4 regions of the Tigheibacillus halophilus genome follow, and region 1 is predicted to be linked to each of the others. Evidence: riboswitches for the same ligand, from Rfam matches in the RefSeq annotation. Region 1 holds a riboswitch; each other region holds the start of a gene.
What was found. A riboswitch is a leader RNA that binds a small molecule or an ion and turns the genes downstream of it on or off. The one in region 1 is predicted to bind S-adenosylmethionine.
Positions count from the first base shown of each region.

Region 2: linked by a shared signal. The riboswitch ahead of ACFSMW_RS18855 (OsmC family protein) and the one ahead of ACFSMW_RS07600 (sodium:solute symporter family protein) in region 1 are both predicted to bind S-adenosylmethionine.
Region 3: linked by a shared signal. The riboswitch ahead of ACFSMW_RS00735 (Na+/H+ antiporter NhaC family protein) and the one ahead of ACFSMW_RS07600 (sodium:solute symporter family protein) in region 1 are both predicted to bind S-adenosylmethionine.
Region 4: linked by a shared signal. The riboswitch ahead of metK (methionine adenosyltransferase) and the one ahead of ACFSMW_RS07600 (sodium:solute symporter family protein) in region 1 are both predicted to bind S-adenosylmethionine.

Region 1 is NZ_JBHUIZ010000005.1:265,346-269,739, forward strand. Features, by position in the region: gene lacD (tagatose-bisphosphate aldolase) at 1-462, shown strand, start outside; gene ACFSMW_RS07600 (sodium:solute symporter family protein) at 863-2,485, opposite strand; SAM riboswitch class I at 2,631-2,735, opposite strand; gene ACFSMW_RS07605 (MFS transporter) at 3,286-4,394, shown strand, end outside.
Region 2 is NZ_JBHUIZ010000017.1:85,568-89,961, forward strand. Features, by position in the region: gene ACFSMW_RS18845 (sodium:solute symporter family protein) at 1-431, opposite strand, end outside; gene ACFSMW_RS18850 (LLM class flavin-dependent oxidoreductase) at 436-1,839, opposite strand; gene ACFSMW_RS18855 (OsmC family protein) at 1,925-2,377, opposite strand; SAM riboswitch class I at 2,551-2,661, opposite strand; gene ACFSMW_RS18860 (heavy metal translocating P-type ATPase) at 2,785-4,394, opposite strand, start outside.
Region 3 is NZ_JBHUIZ010000003.1:37,880-42,273, forward strand. Features, by position in the region: gene ACFSMW_RS00725 (aspartate aminotransferase family protein) at 1-1,019, shown strand, start outside; gene ACFSMW_RS00730 (cupin domain-containing protein) at 1,216-1,767, opposite strand; SAM riboswitch class I at 1,996-2,104, shown strand; gene ACFSMW_RS00735 (Na+/H+ antiporter NhaC family protein) at 2,186-3,520, shown strand; gene ACFSMW_RS00740 (YceI family protein) at 3,868-4,394, opposite strand, start outside.
Region 4 is NZ_JBHUIZ010000002.1:43,998-48,391, forward strand. Features, by position in the region: gene pckA (phosphoenolpyruvate carboxykinase (ATP)) at 1-817, opposite strand, end outside; SAM riboswitch class I at 1,128-1,235, shown strand; gene metK (methionine adenosyltransferase) at 1,437-2,645, shown strand; gene asnB (asparagine synthase (glutamine-hydrolyzing)) at 3,143-4,394, shown strand, end outside.

The DNA.
Region 1 (4,394 bases):
TATGCAAGGGTGAAGCCGCATAAAGTAAACGGGTCCATGAAGGAATTTTCTAAATCGCGATATGAAGTGGATGTATTGAAAGTGGAAGTCCCTGTCAACATGGATTACGTGGAGGGACACGGAGCGGAGGCAGTGTATTCCGAACAAGAAGCGCAAGCATATTTTAAGGAACAGAGCTACACAACAGGTTTACCATTCATTTTCCTGAGCGCCGGAGTGAGCGCAGAGATGTTTCAAGAAACGTTACGGTTTGCACATGCTGCGGGATCAAATTTTAACGGTGTTTTATGCGGTCGAGCCACTTGGAAGGATGGCGTAAAGATCTATTCTGAATTGGGCGAGGGTGATGCAAGAGAATGGCTGCAAACACAAGGAAAGCAAAATATTGAAGCTTTGGACGCAGTGGTTCAAGAGACAGCCTCTTCAGTGATGGAAAAGATTGAATCAAACGGTTATAACTAAAGTGCCGTGCTACTGAAAATATATATCTATCAAAGCTATTAATCTTATTGCTTTGTTTGGAAATAAAAAAGCCTGTAAAAATATTATATTGTGCTACCCAAACGAAAGGGGAAGGCGCAGCCTTAGAAAGAGAAATAATTCCTCGCGAGCTGGCTAGCGCACAGGAGGGATTATTTTTTATTTTGGGACACGATAAACACGATTAACATGCCGAAAAAAATCATCAGTCTTAATACGTTATACGTATCCATGGCACCACCTTCCTTCATGGGAAAATCCCAGAAGGAGTGCGCGCCTAATCCCTCATGTCAAGCCAGTCTATTGTTAGAATCTCCTGCTCCACTTTCGAACTGAAGCAGGAGAAAACTTACTTATTAATAGCCCTCTTCTTCCATTCACTTCACATCGACATCTGCCGACTCACGGGCTGCTCCTCTGCTTTTGATTCCGGTATCAAGATAATAATGGCTATGAACAGGCTGATAATGATAGTGAACAGCGTTATACCAAGTAATCCCAAATCATAAATCGTGTGAAATCCTGCGATAAGTGTAAGAACCAACAGTACACTAAATGCGAATGCATAATACCCCTTTTTTGCCCCTGTTGAGAACAAATTGACTTTTATATTACCTTTTTCTTGTATGAACGTTACGATGACAAGGATGATGATATTGGCTGACATCCCGATCCAGACCGGGTGGATATTTAAATAGAATTCATTCGGCAGCCATCCGCCAAGGTGATACCACACAATGCCAGATAAAAACCCGGTAACCATAGAGCTGACTACGGCCCCTTTTGTAGCAAGCTTCCAGAACAATACAGCAACCACTGGAGCGAATGTCGCGGAATTCCTCATGGTCCAGGCCAATACATTCCACCATGCAGATTGCTCTGTCCTGAGCATGCCAAAGACGATCATCAGTACGGTGAGTATCAGTAAGGATCTTTTCGTATATGTGATGAGTTGGTCAGAGGTGGCTGTGGGATGAAGGGCGCTTCCTACATCTTTGCCTAAACTTGTTGCACCGGAAAATTGGCACGGTGCTCCCCATCCAAGGGCGCAAGCCCAAACGCCGAGGAAAAATAAACCGACAAGGGGTGCAGGCAACACCTCCATCAAGTATTGCGGGAGCGCTACCAAACCAAGTGTGGACCCTGGAACAACAATTGCAGCCGAGATTCCAAACAATGTACCTAATACAATGAAAGGGATGCCGAAAATGGATGCTATTTTCAATCCCTTTTGCCCCTCTTCTGGTGTCTTACAGGAAAGAGCCATTTGAAATGCTGCCTGAGCCAGTATCACATTGACCAAAAATGTACCAAACCATGCGACGATTATTTGAATTCCGACGCTGCCAAATTGAAACATTTCCGGATTGGAAGTGGCATATGCAAGCAAGCCGTCTATGCCAGGATTAAGCAGAAATGCAACAATTCCTATCACAAACATAGCTGCGAACAAGAAGATGTTGATCGTTTGTGTAAACGCAATGGACCACATGCCGCCAGCTTGCAAATAAATATATAAAAGCAGCGCCGTAAATGCGATGGATATTGTCAGGGAAACCCCAGTGAATACGTGGACGGCTGATGCAAATGCAATAGCAGTAGCTACAGACCACATCGGAAAAGCAAAGGCAGTGATTGCACCGCCAATACCAAGCGCTGATCTGCCATAACGGTTTCCGATCATTCCGGAAACGGTGACTACCAACTTTTCCCTGAATGGCCCAATGATCAAGAAAGCTATAATCAATATTTGTGTCGTTTCCGCGACTCCATACCAAATTGCTGATACGCCAGATAGATAGGACAATTCGACTATTGATATAAATGTAGATCCTGAAAATAAACCGGTTATGCAAAAGGCGACGATCCATTTATTGAAAGCTCGGCCGCCAACGAAAAACCCTGTATGCCGATTGGCTTTTTTTCGTGAAACATGTCCCGCTGCTATTAATCCAAATGTATAGAGACATGCGAATAAAATTAACCACAAACCATAAGTTGTCATGATTTATTCCTCCGTTTTAAAATATATTATTCCTATAAAAATACTTTATTTATGTAAAAATCCCTGCTTATTGTTCTTTTTACAATAAAAAACCTCCTCCCATAAGATGAGAGAAGGATGATGTGTTTCAATCATGCTTCGATTTTTCTCATCTTCGGAATACAGTGTATCCCCTGAAATTAGCACCATGCAGTGTCTGCTGGTTGCTGAGGCTTCACAGGGTCAGTCCCTCCACCTCTCTTGATAAGAATGAAACGTAATATATTAAATTATAGTGAATTATAAACTTTCAAATAAACGTTGTCAAACGCTTTTTGGAAATCTCTGTAAATTGGTTTTAAACTTGAAAGCTGGAATGTAGATTTGTTAAAAAGATGACGCAACATATCGCTTTAAATGCATCAACGTAACAAACGACGCCGTTTCCAAGAACGCTGGTGGACAACCTTACCAAGATAGATAAAAATAAATTCCAGCGAAAATTTAACATAACAGGACTGTTGACAATCTTTGGATTAACTATTATATTTAGTTTGTTAATTAATTTAATTTAGTTGTGCATTTACTTGCATGAACAAATGAATTCGTTTCCAAGTAACCGGTTCGGCACACAGCGGAAAATGGACAATTCGGTACCGAGTATATTAATAGTTTTGGCAGCGGTTTACTGATTTAATTTTTTGATTAGTTGAGTTAGTGGAAACGGGTTAACGATGAATCAAATCAAACTGAAGTAATGAAAGCGGTGATCAAAGAGACGAAGAGCGGGTTCGATAACATTTCAGGGGGAGGCGTTGGTATTGGCCGATGCATTAAAGGAAACAGAAGTACAGGGTGCGAATGTGACAGGTAAGATAAGCACGAAGGAAAAAATAGGCTATGGCATTGGTGATATTGCTTCGAATTTTGTGTGGGGCATGGTTTCAAGTTACTTGCTTTTCTTTTACACGGATATTTTTGGGATAACGGCTGCTGCTGCAGGTACATTGTTTATTGTTACCCGGTTATGGGATGCCATCAATGATCCCTTGATGGGAATTGTTATTGATAAAACAAAAAGTAAGCATGGAAAAACGAGACCATATTTACTTTATTTGCCTATTCCATTAGCTGTTATCAGCGTGCTGACTTTTATTACGCCAAGCTTTTCAGAAGGAGGGAAATTGGTTTACGCGTATATAACCTACACCCTGCTTGGAATGGCATTTACTGCCATTAATTTGCCTTATGCATCGCTGATGCCGAGGATGACCAGGGATTCAGGGGAGAAAGCGGAGCTCAATAGTTACAGGGGAATGGGCAGGACGATTGCAACGATCATTGTTGCTGCGGCTACATTACCTCTGGCAAGTTTACTTGGCAATGGCGATGAGAAAATAGGGTTTCCTATTACGATGGGTATTTATTCAGTGGTTGCTACAGTTTTGTACTTCGTTACCTTTAAGAGCTGTCATGAGCGAGTTGTTCCCAAAAACACGGATAAGCTGGTTAGTTTAGGTCAATCCGTAAAAGATATGATGAAAAATAGAAGCTGGAGTCTTGTTTCGATTAGTGCCACATTGTGGTTTCTTCGATCAGGGACGATGAATGCAGCTTTAATATACTATATTAAGTATTACCTTGGACAACCCGGAATGATACCGTTTTATTTGACCTTGCTCAATGTTGCGAATCTGCTTGGGACAGTTTTAGCTTTCTTTGTTCTAAAAAGATGGGGAAGCAGAAATTCCAGTGTGATCATGTATGCCATAGCAACCGTACTGTTTATTGTTCTATACCTGCTTGGAAGCGATTCAACAATTCTATTCTCCACTTTATTTTTCCTGGCAAATATATTAGTTGGGTTCGGTGATCCTGCTAATCTGACAATGCTGGGAGATTCGATAGATTACCATGAGTGGAAGTTCGG
Region 2 (4,394 bases), on a different contig from region 1:
GCTGCAAATTGCGAGGCAATATAAAAAATATTAAATAACAGGATGAATGCACTTCCTGTCCGCAGGATATCACTCTTGTAAAAATCACCAAGCCAGTCTGGCAAGGATAGGGATTTTTGTGTAGTATTGATTGCACGTGCTCTTTTGGCAACCATGAGCACACCAATCGGACCTCCGCCTATGATAGCCAAAAATAACCATAGATTAGCATAACCCCATTCGTGGGACCAGCCGACGTATCCCAAAAATGTAGCGGCGCTTAGATAGGTAGCGGCAAAGGAAAGCCCAAGCAAGTATGGGCCAAGTTTTCCTCCGCCGATAGCAAAATCACTGATGCTTTTTGTTTTACCTCCGGAAACAAAACCAATACCGATCATGACGATGACAAAAATAACGAAACCTATCCATGTGTATAGCCTGATTGTCTCCATGTCCTCAACTCTCTCTTATTGTGGTTAAAGTTTTATTGCCTGTTGAAATGCGGGTTTTCTTTGCTGGGTGACTAGATGGCAGATGGACTGAACCTTTACCATATAGATTTTCCCGTAATGTACCAGCTTCATATTCAGTCCGGTAAATTCCGCGTTTTTGCAGTTCGGGCACGACATGGTCCACGAATTCTTGGAAGGTCCCTGGAGAATATGCTTGGGCAATATTAAAGCCATCTGCATCCCCCTCATCAGCCCACTGTTCTATTTGATCGGCAATTTGTTCTGGTGTGCCGATAAATTTTACAGTACCATTGCCAAGTCCGTGATTTTTAACTGCTTCTTGTAATGTCCATCTTTTTTTCGGATCTTTTGCATATAAATCCAAATTTCCTTGTACTGCTTCTGTTTTCATTTCTTCGATGTACTGATTTGGGTCATATGTTGAAAAATCAATGCCGGTATGTCCCGATAAAAGCGCTAGCGTACCTTCATAGCTGACATGGTTTGTCAGTTCTTCATATTTTTCGTAGGCCTCTTTTTCTGTGGAACCGACAATTGGCAGGATCATGGGGAATATCTTGATGTCTTCAGGCTGCCTGCCTTGCCTGCGGGTACGTTGCCTAAGATCGGCAGTATACGCTTTGACCGCCTCCAAAGAGTGATTTTTAATGAAGACACCCTCTGCGTGTTTTGCCGCGAAATCTCTTCCCCGTGGTGATGCACCGGCCTGGAATAGAACCGGTGTCCGTTGTGGGGAGGGCTCAACCAGGTGGGGGCCAGGTACATGAAAGAACTCTCCTTCATGATGTATTGCATGAATTTTTTCGGGATCGGCAAATGTATCGCTTTCCTGATCCAGTATGATTGCGCCGTCTTCCCAACTCTGTTCCCATAATTTGTATACTACTTCAAGAAATTCGTCAGCACGATCATAACGTAAATCATGGGGGAGACGTTGCGGCAATCCCAGGTTAGTAGCCTCACTTTCCAAATAAGAAGTCACGATATTCCATGCAATTCGCCCCTTGGATAGGTGATCAAGTGTAGACAACTGCCTTGCAAGAGCATATGGTTGTGCATAGGTAGCTGATATCGTTACTGCAAAACCAAGATTTTCTGTAACTGCAGCCATTGCAGAAATAGGTAAAACCGGATCGTGGGCAGGAAATTGCACAGCATGCTGGGCCGCGGGTTTGAAGCTGTTTTGATAGACGCTGTATGTGCCGAGAACATCAGCAATAAACATGGCGTCGAACTTTCCTTTTTCGAGAATTTGAGCCGCTTCTGTCCAATAAGAAATACGATGATGGTTTGTTCCTTGATCCTTTGGATGTTTCCACAATCCAGTCGAATGTGGGGAAGGGGAATGTTGGATAAAACCGTTTAAATGAATTTGTTTAGTCATTATGCAAGACTCCTTTATTTTTGATTAAATATATAGGTTTAGTTGGTTTAATACTGTGGTTAGCCACAATGATGATGATGCATCGTTGTTAATAGGTTGGATGTTCTACGATAACCTGGGATGCTTTTAATGCAACCGGATTGGCAAGTGTATCACCTACAGGGCAATGAGTCTCGATAAACTCTTGATAAGCACTGATTTTTTCTGCTGGTGCCTCTGTATCAATATGAAAAATGTAACGAATGTTAGAGAAACCCGGTCTGACATTCGATTTATTCAGAAATCCGTCCGTATCCAGATCACCTTCAACTGTTACCCTGAAGCCTTTCAAGTCAATACCGAATTGTGAGGCGTAAGTCCGAGCCACGATGGCCTGGCAGGCGCCTAAGGCTGATAAGACTACTTCTACAGGATTCATTCCTTTGTCTGAGCCTCCGAGCTCTTGTGGTTCATCGATGAGAATGCGGTGTCCCCGTGATTCGGTTTCTACTAATAGATTCTCCTTCCAGGTTGCTGTTGCGGTGAATGTTTGTTTTGCCATACTGTTTTCTTCTCCTTTCAATTTGCGAAACTTTTACTTTTTCCTACTCTTCGTGACATTGCTAGGCGTACAGCTAGTGAACAGGGTGAAGCTTAAATTCTTTTCTTGTACCAAAAAGACCCTTCTCCGCATTGGAAAAGGGTCCACAAAAATAATTTCTTTTTGCGCAAACCTTCTCATCTGCGAAATGCTGGGCATTTCTCTGAATTTGGCACCGTAATCTGTTGTGAGATTCGGTTGCCGAGAGTTCACAGGGTCAGTCCCTCCCTCTCTCTTGATAAGAAGCAAATATGTGCTATTTAATTGATTATAAGCAATCTTATCACAAAAAAAATAACTGTCAACCAATTTTGAAAAAAATGTAAAGCTACACCTTCCATTTTCCACACTGGAGATGCAAACAAGATTTAGTCCAGTTTCACTTTTTTCAGTCTGAGTGCGTTCAATACGACGGTGACAGAACTGCACGCCATCGCGGCGGCGGCAATCCATGGTGGCATAACCCCGACAATTGCCAAGGGGATCATCAGGATATTGTAGAGAAAGGCCCAAGTGAAATTTTGTTTAATGTTCTTCATTGTTTTTTTACTGATAGCAACAGCGTCTGTCAGCTGCAGTAAATCATCATTGACTATCGTGACCCCGCCCGCATCCAGGGCAATGTCTGAACCTGCTCCAATGGCAATGCCAACATCAGCAACTGCAAGTGCCGGCGAGTCATTCATCCCATCTCCAACCATTGCAACAGTGTGTCCTTCCTTTTGCAGCTGTTTGATTACGGCAGACTTTTCCTGTGGTGTCATTTCAGCCTGGAAATGTCTAATACCTGTTTTGCCCGCGACCTGTTTTGCGGCAAACTGATTATCGCCAGTCAACATGATGACGGGGAACTTCCTTTTACTTAACGTTGACACTATTTTGGCTGCGTGAGGTCTTATCTGATCTGTGACAGCGATGAATCCAACAAATTTTTCATCCATAAAACAGACCATGACAGTTTTTCCTTCATGCTCCAGTTTTTTCAGTAAATCAGCTTCTGTTTTAGAAAATCGCTGTTTTTCCTGTAAATGTCGCCGATTTGCTATGAAAACTGGCTTACTCAAAACGTATCCTTTTATTCCTGCACCTGGGAGCATTGAGACAGCTGTGGCATCTGGCAGACGCATGTGATGTTTTCTTGCTTCTGACACGACTGCGTTGGCAAGTGGATGGTTTGCTGCATTCTCCAGTGCTCCCATATAAAGAAGCAGTTGATTGTTAGTTATCCCATTTACGTAGATATCACTCACTTCCGGTGTGCCCTGGGTGAGTGTGCCGGTCTTATCAAACAGGAACACATCACATGAAGCAAGACGTTCCAGAAATTGACCTTCTTTGAACAAAATACCGTGCTGGGCTGCACGTCCACTTCCAACCATCACAGATGTCGGGGTAGCAAGTCCTAAAGCACATGGACAGGCAATGATCAATACCGCAATAGTTCTTTCTAAAGCGATATTGAACTGTCCTGTTTCCAGCACGATATACCAAGTGATAAAAGTGCAGGAAGCGAGGAATAGAACAATAGGCACGAAGATGCCGGTAATTCTATCTGCAATATGCTGGATCGGCGCTTTCTCAGATTGCGCTTCTTCCACAATATGGATAATTTGTGCCAGCGCTGTATCAGCTTTGGCTTTCGTTACAATTATTTTCAATGAGCCATGATGGTTGATAGTGCCGGCATATACATACTTTCCAGCATCCTTTTCAGTAGGCAGGCTCTCACCTGTCAGCAGTGACTCATCCACAGTGGAACTCCCGGAAAGAACTTGTCCGTCAATAGGAATTCTTTCCCCGGGTTTCACTAAAATGATATTTCCGGGCTCTAAAATCGAAACCTCCATACGTTTTTCCATGCCGTTGCTGAGCACCGTTGCCATATTGGTTTGTAATTCGTATAGTTTTTTGATGGATGCTGTCGTCTTTGCCTTTGTACTGGCTTCTAATCGTTTTCCTAATAAAATAAAGGTAAATA
Region 3 (4,394 bases), on a different contig from region 1:
GTGGTTCTGATGCCAATGAGGTTGCTTTTAAAATTGCTCGACAATACCATCAGCAGAATGGAGAACAGGCGCGGCATAAATTCATTTCACGTTATCGTGCCTATCACGGCGGGTCAATGGGGGCTTTATCTGCTACGGGTCAGGCATTAAGAAAATATAAGTATGAGCCACTTAATTCCGGATTTCTGCACGTTTCACCGCCCGATAATTACCGGCGTCCGGATGGCATGTCAGTAAAAGCATATAATTTACAGCGGGCACAGGAACTGGAAGATAAAATCATCTGGGAGCAGAAAGAAACGGTTGCAGCAGTCATCATGGAGCCGCTAATAACAGGTGGCGGTATCCTCATTCCGGATCGCGTATATGTTGAAAAAGTACAAGAGATTTGCAAGAAACACGGTGTGTTGCTAATCATTGATGAGGTGATTTGTGGTTTTGGCAGAACAGGTAAAATGTTTGGCCATCAGCATTTCAACATCAAACCCGATATGGTGACAATGGCGAAAGGATTGACCAGTGCTTATTTACCTTTATCTGTTACTGCGGTCCGAAAAGATATATATAAAGTTTTTGAGAGTAACGGAGAAAACAATCATTTCCGTCATGTAAACACGTTTGGTGGGAACCCTGCAGCATGCGCAGTGGCACTTAAAAATATAGAAATCCTGGAAAAAGAAAATTTGGTCGAAAGATCGGCATTGTTAGGAGAACGATTACAAAACGAGCTTGCAGAATTGAAGAATCATCCGTTTGTTGGCGATGTTCGCGGTTTAGGTTTTCTATTGGGGATTGAAATGGTGGAGGATAAGAAAACAAAGCAACCAGCCCTGCCAAAGCGAGTAAATAAAATCATCAGTGATTGTAAAGCAAAAGGACTGATCATCGGCAAAAATGGTGATACAGTTGAGGGATACAACAATATATTAGCGCTGTGTCCTCCACTTTCTTGTACAGATGAAGATGTAGCATATATTGTTTCTGTTATGAAAGAAGTATTCAAGGAAAACACGCCTTGATGACAGCAATGATTTGAGTGATATCCGTAACATAGAGGGCATGAAGAAGAGGAACGCTGCATGATACAGAGCACTCTTCTTCATTTTAATTTCAGTATGAAAATGGAAAAGACGTCTTTCCATATATTGAAGTGATAGCACCATACTTAAAGAAACTTTACGAAGCTTGATTCGGATATTGGCTAGCCCCCTTTTTCTAGTGTTCTTGCATTTTCGCTTCTTCTTTCGTTCTGTGGATGGTACCAAATGGATGCTCGGGAGGAGCGTAGATTGAATACAGTTTCAGCGCTTCGTTTCCTGTATTTGTCACATTGTGCCATGTTCCTGCCGGGACCATAATCGCATCGTCCTCCGAGACGTTTTTCTGGAATAAGAGATTATTTTGGGCATTTCCCATCTGCACCAATCCATGGCCGTCTTCAATTCTTAAAAACTGGTCGACATTCCGGTGGACCTCCAAGCCGATATCCTCGCCAGGACGAATACTCATCAATGTAACCTGGAGATGTTTGCCGGTCCATAGCGCCGTGCGAAAATAATCGTTTTCTTCAGCAGCTTTTTCGATATCGGTTACAAATGGCTGCTGACCGTAATCCTGTGCCATCATTTTTCTTTCCGTGGCTGGTGCAGCTGGATAAAATTGATGCCATCCATCTGTGTAGATGTAAGGATCAATACTCCTGTTCCATCCGGAAAACGGAACAGGGTTGAAGACCGGATAAGCATTGACATAATAATATGGGTACATATTTTCATCCTTTCAAAGAGTACTGCGTTACTGCATTATCCTATGCTTGGAAGGAAAATAGGTGAATGTACAGGGCGCGTTATTAGTTCATGCTGTCTAAATGAACAAGCCGGTTCGGTAAAGGTTTCATCTTTTATAAAAAGAAAGAATCATTGACTTTTCCCTTTTTTTTCGTTAAATTGAATAACTAAGATTGCTTTAGCATTGAAAACTGAATAGAAGTGACATCTCTTATGAAGAGTAGTGGAGGGAATAGGCCCAATGAAGCTACAGCAACCTTTCATGTAAAATGAACTGGTGCTAAATCCTACAAAATGACTATTTTGAAAAATAAGAGAGGCTGTTTTGCTAATGTGCCTCTCTATGATGGAGAGGCTTTTTATTTTTATGCCGTTATAGGAGACAGGGGAGAGGCAGAGTGAACGAAGAAAAAGGAAGTTTTATCGCATTATTACCATTGGTTGTATTCGTACTGCTGTTTATTGGGACAGGTATCATTTCCAAAGACTTTTCCAATATGCCGATTAATGTGGCGCTGGTTATTGCAGCTGCCCTGGCGTTAACGATGAATAGAAAGCGAACGTTGATGGAAAAAGTGGAGACATTTTCAAAAGGTGGCGGGAATCCTAATATTATTTTAATGGCGATGATTTTTATTTTGGCAGGTGCTTTCGCCGAGGTTGCCAAAGGGATGGGTGCAGTGGAGGCTACAGTCAATCTGGGGATGTCTTTTCTTCCAGGCAATATGCTGATGGTAGGGATGTTTGTCATCGGCTGCTTCATTTCCATTTCGATGGGCACATCGACAGGAACTGTTGTAGCGCTGGCACCAATTGGAATAGGTATTGCGGAGCAGACGGATATCTCATTGGCCCTCTCTATGGCGACAGTGGTCGGTGGAGCTATGTTTGGTGATAACCTATCCATGATCTCCGATACCACCATCGCGGCGGTGCGTACACAACATACTAAGATGAGAGATAAATTCAAGGTAAACTTTTTTATTGTGCTGCCAGGGGCCATTGTGACTGCTGTCATTCTAGGTCTTATTACGATGAATGCACAAGCCGCGGTTTCCCAGGAGTACTCCTTTGAACTCTTGAAGGTGCTGCCTTATTTAGCGGTTCTGATTGCTGCAATCGTTGGCGTGCATGTGCTGGTTGTATTGTTTGGCGGAACGCTGTTTGCCGGCATTATTGGATGGATGGATGGGAGTTACAGTCTTTCGACGTTTTTTAAAGCAGTTTCAGAAGGTATCATGAGTATGGAAAATCTCGCTATCATTGCTATTATTATTGGCGGCATGGTAGAGCTTATCAAATTTAACGGTGGCATTACTTTCCTGTTGCACGTTATTACGAAACGAATCAAATCAAAAAAAGGTGCAGAAGCAGGTATAGCGGGGCTGGTCAGCGCGACAGATATTGCAACATCGAATAATACTATTTCTATCATCATTACCGGTCCGTTGGCCAAAAGCGTCGCTGATGAATACGATATCGATCCGCGGAAAACGGCCAGTTTGCTTGATATTTTTTCCAGCTGTTTTCAAGGAATAATTCCTTATGGCGGCCAGTTACTTGCTGCCTCCGGACTTGCTGCCATTTCGCCTGTGACCATCATGCCGTACTCCTTTTACCCTTTCATGCTTGGCATTTGCGGTATTGTCGCCATCTTGATAGGTTATCCAAAATGGAAAAATTTAAGAAAACCGGAAAAACAAGTGAAAACAAAGGCAACTTCAAAAATGTGACGAATGGTTTCTCGAAAGTGATGGGGAGAGAAGGAATGAAAAATGAATCAGCAAGAAAGCTCTGGGAAGTGACTGTAAGAAAAATCCATGCACAACGATCAGATGTGAAGCGCCCTTCAAAGAAGGGGATCGTTCATTAGCTTATTGGCAAATGGAGTATAAACAGTGCTTTGCAGGAGAATGAAAGAGGATGGTCAAGGAGTTCAAAGATGATATGCTGATAGTCTGTGAAAGGTTTAAGGTTGTTTATCTGTAAAAATGTATATGTTGAAAAAGCAAGCTCCATGAAAAAAGGCACCTTTCCCAGGTGCCTTTCTTTATGGGTACCGAACTTTTTAAAACTATTGTTATGCTTCTTTTGTCGCTTCAAGTTCAATGGAAATTTTCACATCATCTCCGACAAGCACTCCGCCAGTTTCCAATTTCGAATTCCAAGTAAGCCCGAAGTCTTTGCGGTTCAACTTACCTTCTCCGCTGAAGCCGGCAACTTCATTACCCCATGGGTCTTTTCCGGAGCCTTCGTAGGTGACGTGGAATGTTAGCGGCTTTGTAGTTCCGCGTATCGTCATGTCACCAGTAATATCATATTCGCCTTGCCCTTTACGGACGATCTCCGTTGCCTTGAATGTCATTTTAGGATGATTTTCAGTATCAAAAAAATCAGCCGAACGCAAATGTTCATCGCGTCCTTTGTTACGTGTTTCAATACTTGCTAAGTCCACATTGAATTCGATTTCCGCGGTTGTCAAATCTTCCGGATCCGCTTCAACCCGGGCCTCGAAATCTTCGAAAGTGCCTTTCACTCTCGAAACCATCATGTGCTTTACGGAAAATTCCAAGCTAGTATGTGCAGGATCAACTTTCCATGTCGTTT
Region 4 (4,394 bases), on a different contig from region 1:
TACATTTTGCATAACATCCGCCTTCAATATTGAATACACCGTGTGGACTCCAAGCATGTTCATCATCACCGATGAGTTTTCGGTATGGGTCAGCAGACAGCGTTGTTTTACCTGTGCCTGATAACCCGAAGAACAAAGCGACATCACCTTCCTGGCCGACATTGGCGGAGCAATGCATTGTTAGGATGTCATTTTGCGGCAGAAGAAAATTCATGACAGAAAAAATGGATTTTTTGATTTCCCCGGCATATTCTGTTCCGCCGATCAATATAATGCGATGTTTGAATGATACACAGACAAATGCTTCCGAATTAGTCCCATCCACTTCCGGATTTGCTTTGAAGGTCGGTGCGGAAATCACGGTGAACTCCGCCTCGTGATCTATTAGTTCCTTTTCATCAGGCCTAATGAAAAGCTGTTTGGCAAATAGGTTGTGCCAGGCAAATTCATTGATTACCTGGATGGGCAAGCGATAGTCAGGGTCGGCTCCTGCAAAGCCCTTGAAACGAAAGAGCTCACTTTTTCCTTCTAAATGTGCAACAACTTTATGAAGTAATTTTACAAATACTGATTCGTCAAGTGACTGGTTTACAAGCCCCCAGTCAACCAGATTACTGGTCAATTCATCTCGGATGATGAACTTGTCTTTTGGTGAGCGTCCAGTGTATTTGCCGGTAGTGGCCCTTATTGCGCCGGTGGAGGTCAGAACCCCCTCATTCGTAGAAGTGATTTTTTCAACAAGTCGGGCTGTGCTCAAATTTTCATGCAAATTTGGATGATTGCACAGTTTGTTCACTAAAGACGTTCTTTCCATCATGTTCATCATTCAGATAACCTGCCTTTTTAGTAGTGTAGAAATTCATTCGATAAGTAATAATCAGGATCAGACACAGAATGTGTTGCTGTTGCAACAGATTAGGTTAAAATGGTATTACAAGTCCGCAAACGATAGAATAAGAAATATGCTCTCTTTCCTGTTTATGGCAAATGTAATGTTTCTGCATATTAGTATAACACATTGAAATTAATAATCCATACTAATAAATTATTTTTTTATCTATATATGTAGAAGTCGTAAAAAGTTGACAGCTCTTGCTCATTTCGTTAACATTAGTACCGAGCGGATACTCTTATTCAGAGCTGGTGGAGGGACAGTCCCGATGAAACCCGGCAACCATCACCTACGTGAATTGGTGCTAACCTGTTGCAAGGGCTAACTCCTTGAACAATAAGAGCGAAAGGCTTTTCCTTTCCTCTGGCATGGCAGGAAGGGTTTTTTATTTGCCTTAAAGCACGTCATGAATCTTCTATAAAAAAGCTGCCTGCACATACAAAAGAGTGAATGAAGCTTTTATTGAAAACATGAAAAAAGTAATTTAAATCTCTTGATACTAAGGGGAGTTCCGTACCATATATTAAAGGGAGGATTTAGCCTTATGGCTAAAAATCGTCGTTTGTTTACATCTGAATCGGTTACCGAAGGGCATCCTGATAAAATATGTGACCAGATTTCAGATGCTATTTTAGATGAAATTATCAGTAAAGATCCTAATGCAAGAGTGGCATGTGAAACTACAGTAACTACTGGTCTTGTACTTGTTTCTGGAGAAATCACTACGAGTACGTATGTCGATATACCAGCAATTGTCAGACAAACAATCAAAGAAATCGGTTATACGAGAGCCAAATATGGTTTTGATGCGGAAACTTGTGCGGTATTGACTGCAATCGATGAACAGTCTCCGGATATTGCCAGTGGTGTAGATACAGCGTACGAAGCACGCCAGGGAAAACAAACTGAAGAAGAAATAGCTGCAATCGGTGCAGGTGATCAGGGGCTTATGTTCGGCTTTGCCTGCGATGAAACGCCAGAACTGATGCCTTTACCGATTTCTTTGGCGCATAAGCTTGCCAAAAAGCTCTCTGATGTACGTAAAGAACATGTGTTGGATTATTTGCGCCCAGATGGAAAAACACAAGTAACCGTTGAATATGATGAAAATGATAAACCAATGCGTATCGATACTATCGTTATTTCGACACAACACCATCCTGACATCGAAACGGAACAGATTGAAAGAGACTTGAAAGAAAAGGTGATCAATCCAATAGTTCCTGTTGAATTATTGGATGAAGATACCAAATATTTCATTAATCCTACCGGCCGATTCGTCATAGGTGGACCGCAGGGGGATGCAGGTCTGACGGGACGTAAGATCATCGTGGACACGTATGGCGGTTATGCACGGCATGGGGGCGGCGCTTTCAGTGGTAAAGATGCTACGAAAGTTGACCGTTCAGCCGCCTATGCTGCACGTTATGTAGCGAAAAACATCGTATCCGCCGGACTTGCAAAATCCTGCGAAGTTCAACTGGCATATGCGATCGGTGTTGCTGAGCCGGTTTCCATCGCAATCAATACTTTTGAAACTGGAAAAGTAAGTGAAGAAGCATTAGTATCCGCTGTGAGGGACATTTTTGACTTGCGCCCGGCGGGCATTATTCAGATGTTACAGCTTAAACAGCCTATTTTTAGAAAGACGGCTGCATACGGGCATTTCGGGAGAACTGACGTGTTATTCCCTTGGGAAAAAACAGATAAAATCTCAGAACTGAAGGCTGTTACTGAAAAAGTTTCACAGTAAAACGGCCAGGCTCATCGTTACGAGCGGATAGGTTCACTATCATCCGTTTAAAAAAGGTTATTTCCATTTCGCTTAGAGAAGATGGGAATGATCTTTTTTTCTTTGTTTAATTGATGCATGTTTCCCGCCATATTGTTAAAAAATAGGGAAAAGGAAATTGTCAGCTCTTGAATGGTCTTGCGTGAAATGGCGGAAAATAATTGTGATTAATTGAACCAAAGAGCTATCGAAAAGATAATTGTTTTATGATATACTTTCTAAAGTGTGTGTTCAAAAAATGGAAATGACCAACGGTGTTCAAGCTGATCTTTATCGAGTGAAGGCTTGTATAGTATTGCTGATGTCGGTTGCCCTTGCGTCACGGGATTGCTGACGAAGCTTCCTTTACAACCAGAACAAAAATACCGAGCTGTTGGAGTATGGGGAGGGCCATTTCAAAGTGTTTTTTGAGCATCCTCTTAGAGTATAAATACAGTGCAGGAAAGAGGAAAAAGAATATGTGCGGATTTATCGGAATGATTCGTAACAAACCAACCAGGCCGACTAAAGAGCAAATTACGCAATTTGAAAATCAAAACAATATCATTACACATAGAGGACCGGATGATGAAGGATATTATTATGATGAGTTCGTATCGTTCGGATTCCGCCGTTTGAGCATTATCGATTTGGACAGTGGGAAACAACCCCTTAGCTACGACGATGAAAAAATATGGCTCATTTTTAATGGTGAAATTTACAATTACATCGAATTGAGAGAAGAGTTGCTGAAGGAAGGATATACGTTTGCGACTGATTCGGATACAGAAGTCATTGCTGCATTGTTTGCGAAACATAAGCAGCATGCATTTCAATATTTGCGTGGGATGTTTTCTATTTTAGTGTGGGATAAAGAAAACGAGACACTTTATGGCGCACGTGATCCTTTTGGAATCAAGCCAATGTTTTTCCATGAGGCTGCTGATGGCACTTATTTCGCATCTGAGAAAAAGAGCATAGCAATGATGCTTGAAGAAGAAAATGTGAATTTGGACGCCCTGCAGCAGTATTTAAGTTTCCAGTTCGTTCCAGAGCCAATGTCTATGACAAGCGGTATTAAAAAGGTTGAACCAGGGCATTATTTTGTTAAAAAATCAGGTGAATCGATTACGTTCCATCGCTTTTTCCATGCAGAATTCCGTCCAGTGCTGATGGATAAAAAAGGATGGATAAAACGAATTCAAGATGTAATGTATGATAGTGTCAATGTGCATATGCGCAGTGATGTACCAGTGGGTTCATTTTTGTCCGGGGGCATCGATTCGACGCTGATCGTTGCAATGGCAAAAAAATTTAATCCGAACATAAAAACTTTTTCGGTTGGATTTGCCCGTGAAGGTTTTTCCGAGATTGATGTTGCTAAAGAAACCGCAGATAAGCTTGATGTAGAAAACATCTCTTATGTTATCTCGCCAGAAGAATATGTGGAAAAATTGCCGAAAATCATGTGGCATATGGATGATCCATTAGCAGATCCCGCTTGCGTACCACTTTATTTTGTTGCGAGAGAAGCTCGCAAGCATGTAACTGTGGTACTTTCAGGAGAAGGATCGGATGAGTTATTCGGCGGGTATAATATCTACCGCGAGCCGGAATCACTGAAAGTATTTGACTCTATTCCGTCTCCTGCGAAAAACCTGCTTGCCAAAGTGGCTGAGGTGCTGCCGGAAGGAGTCAGAGGGAAAAGTTTTCTGCAGCGCGGAACGACTC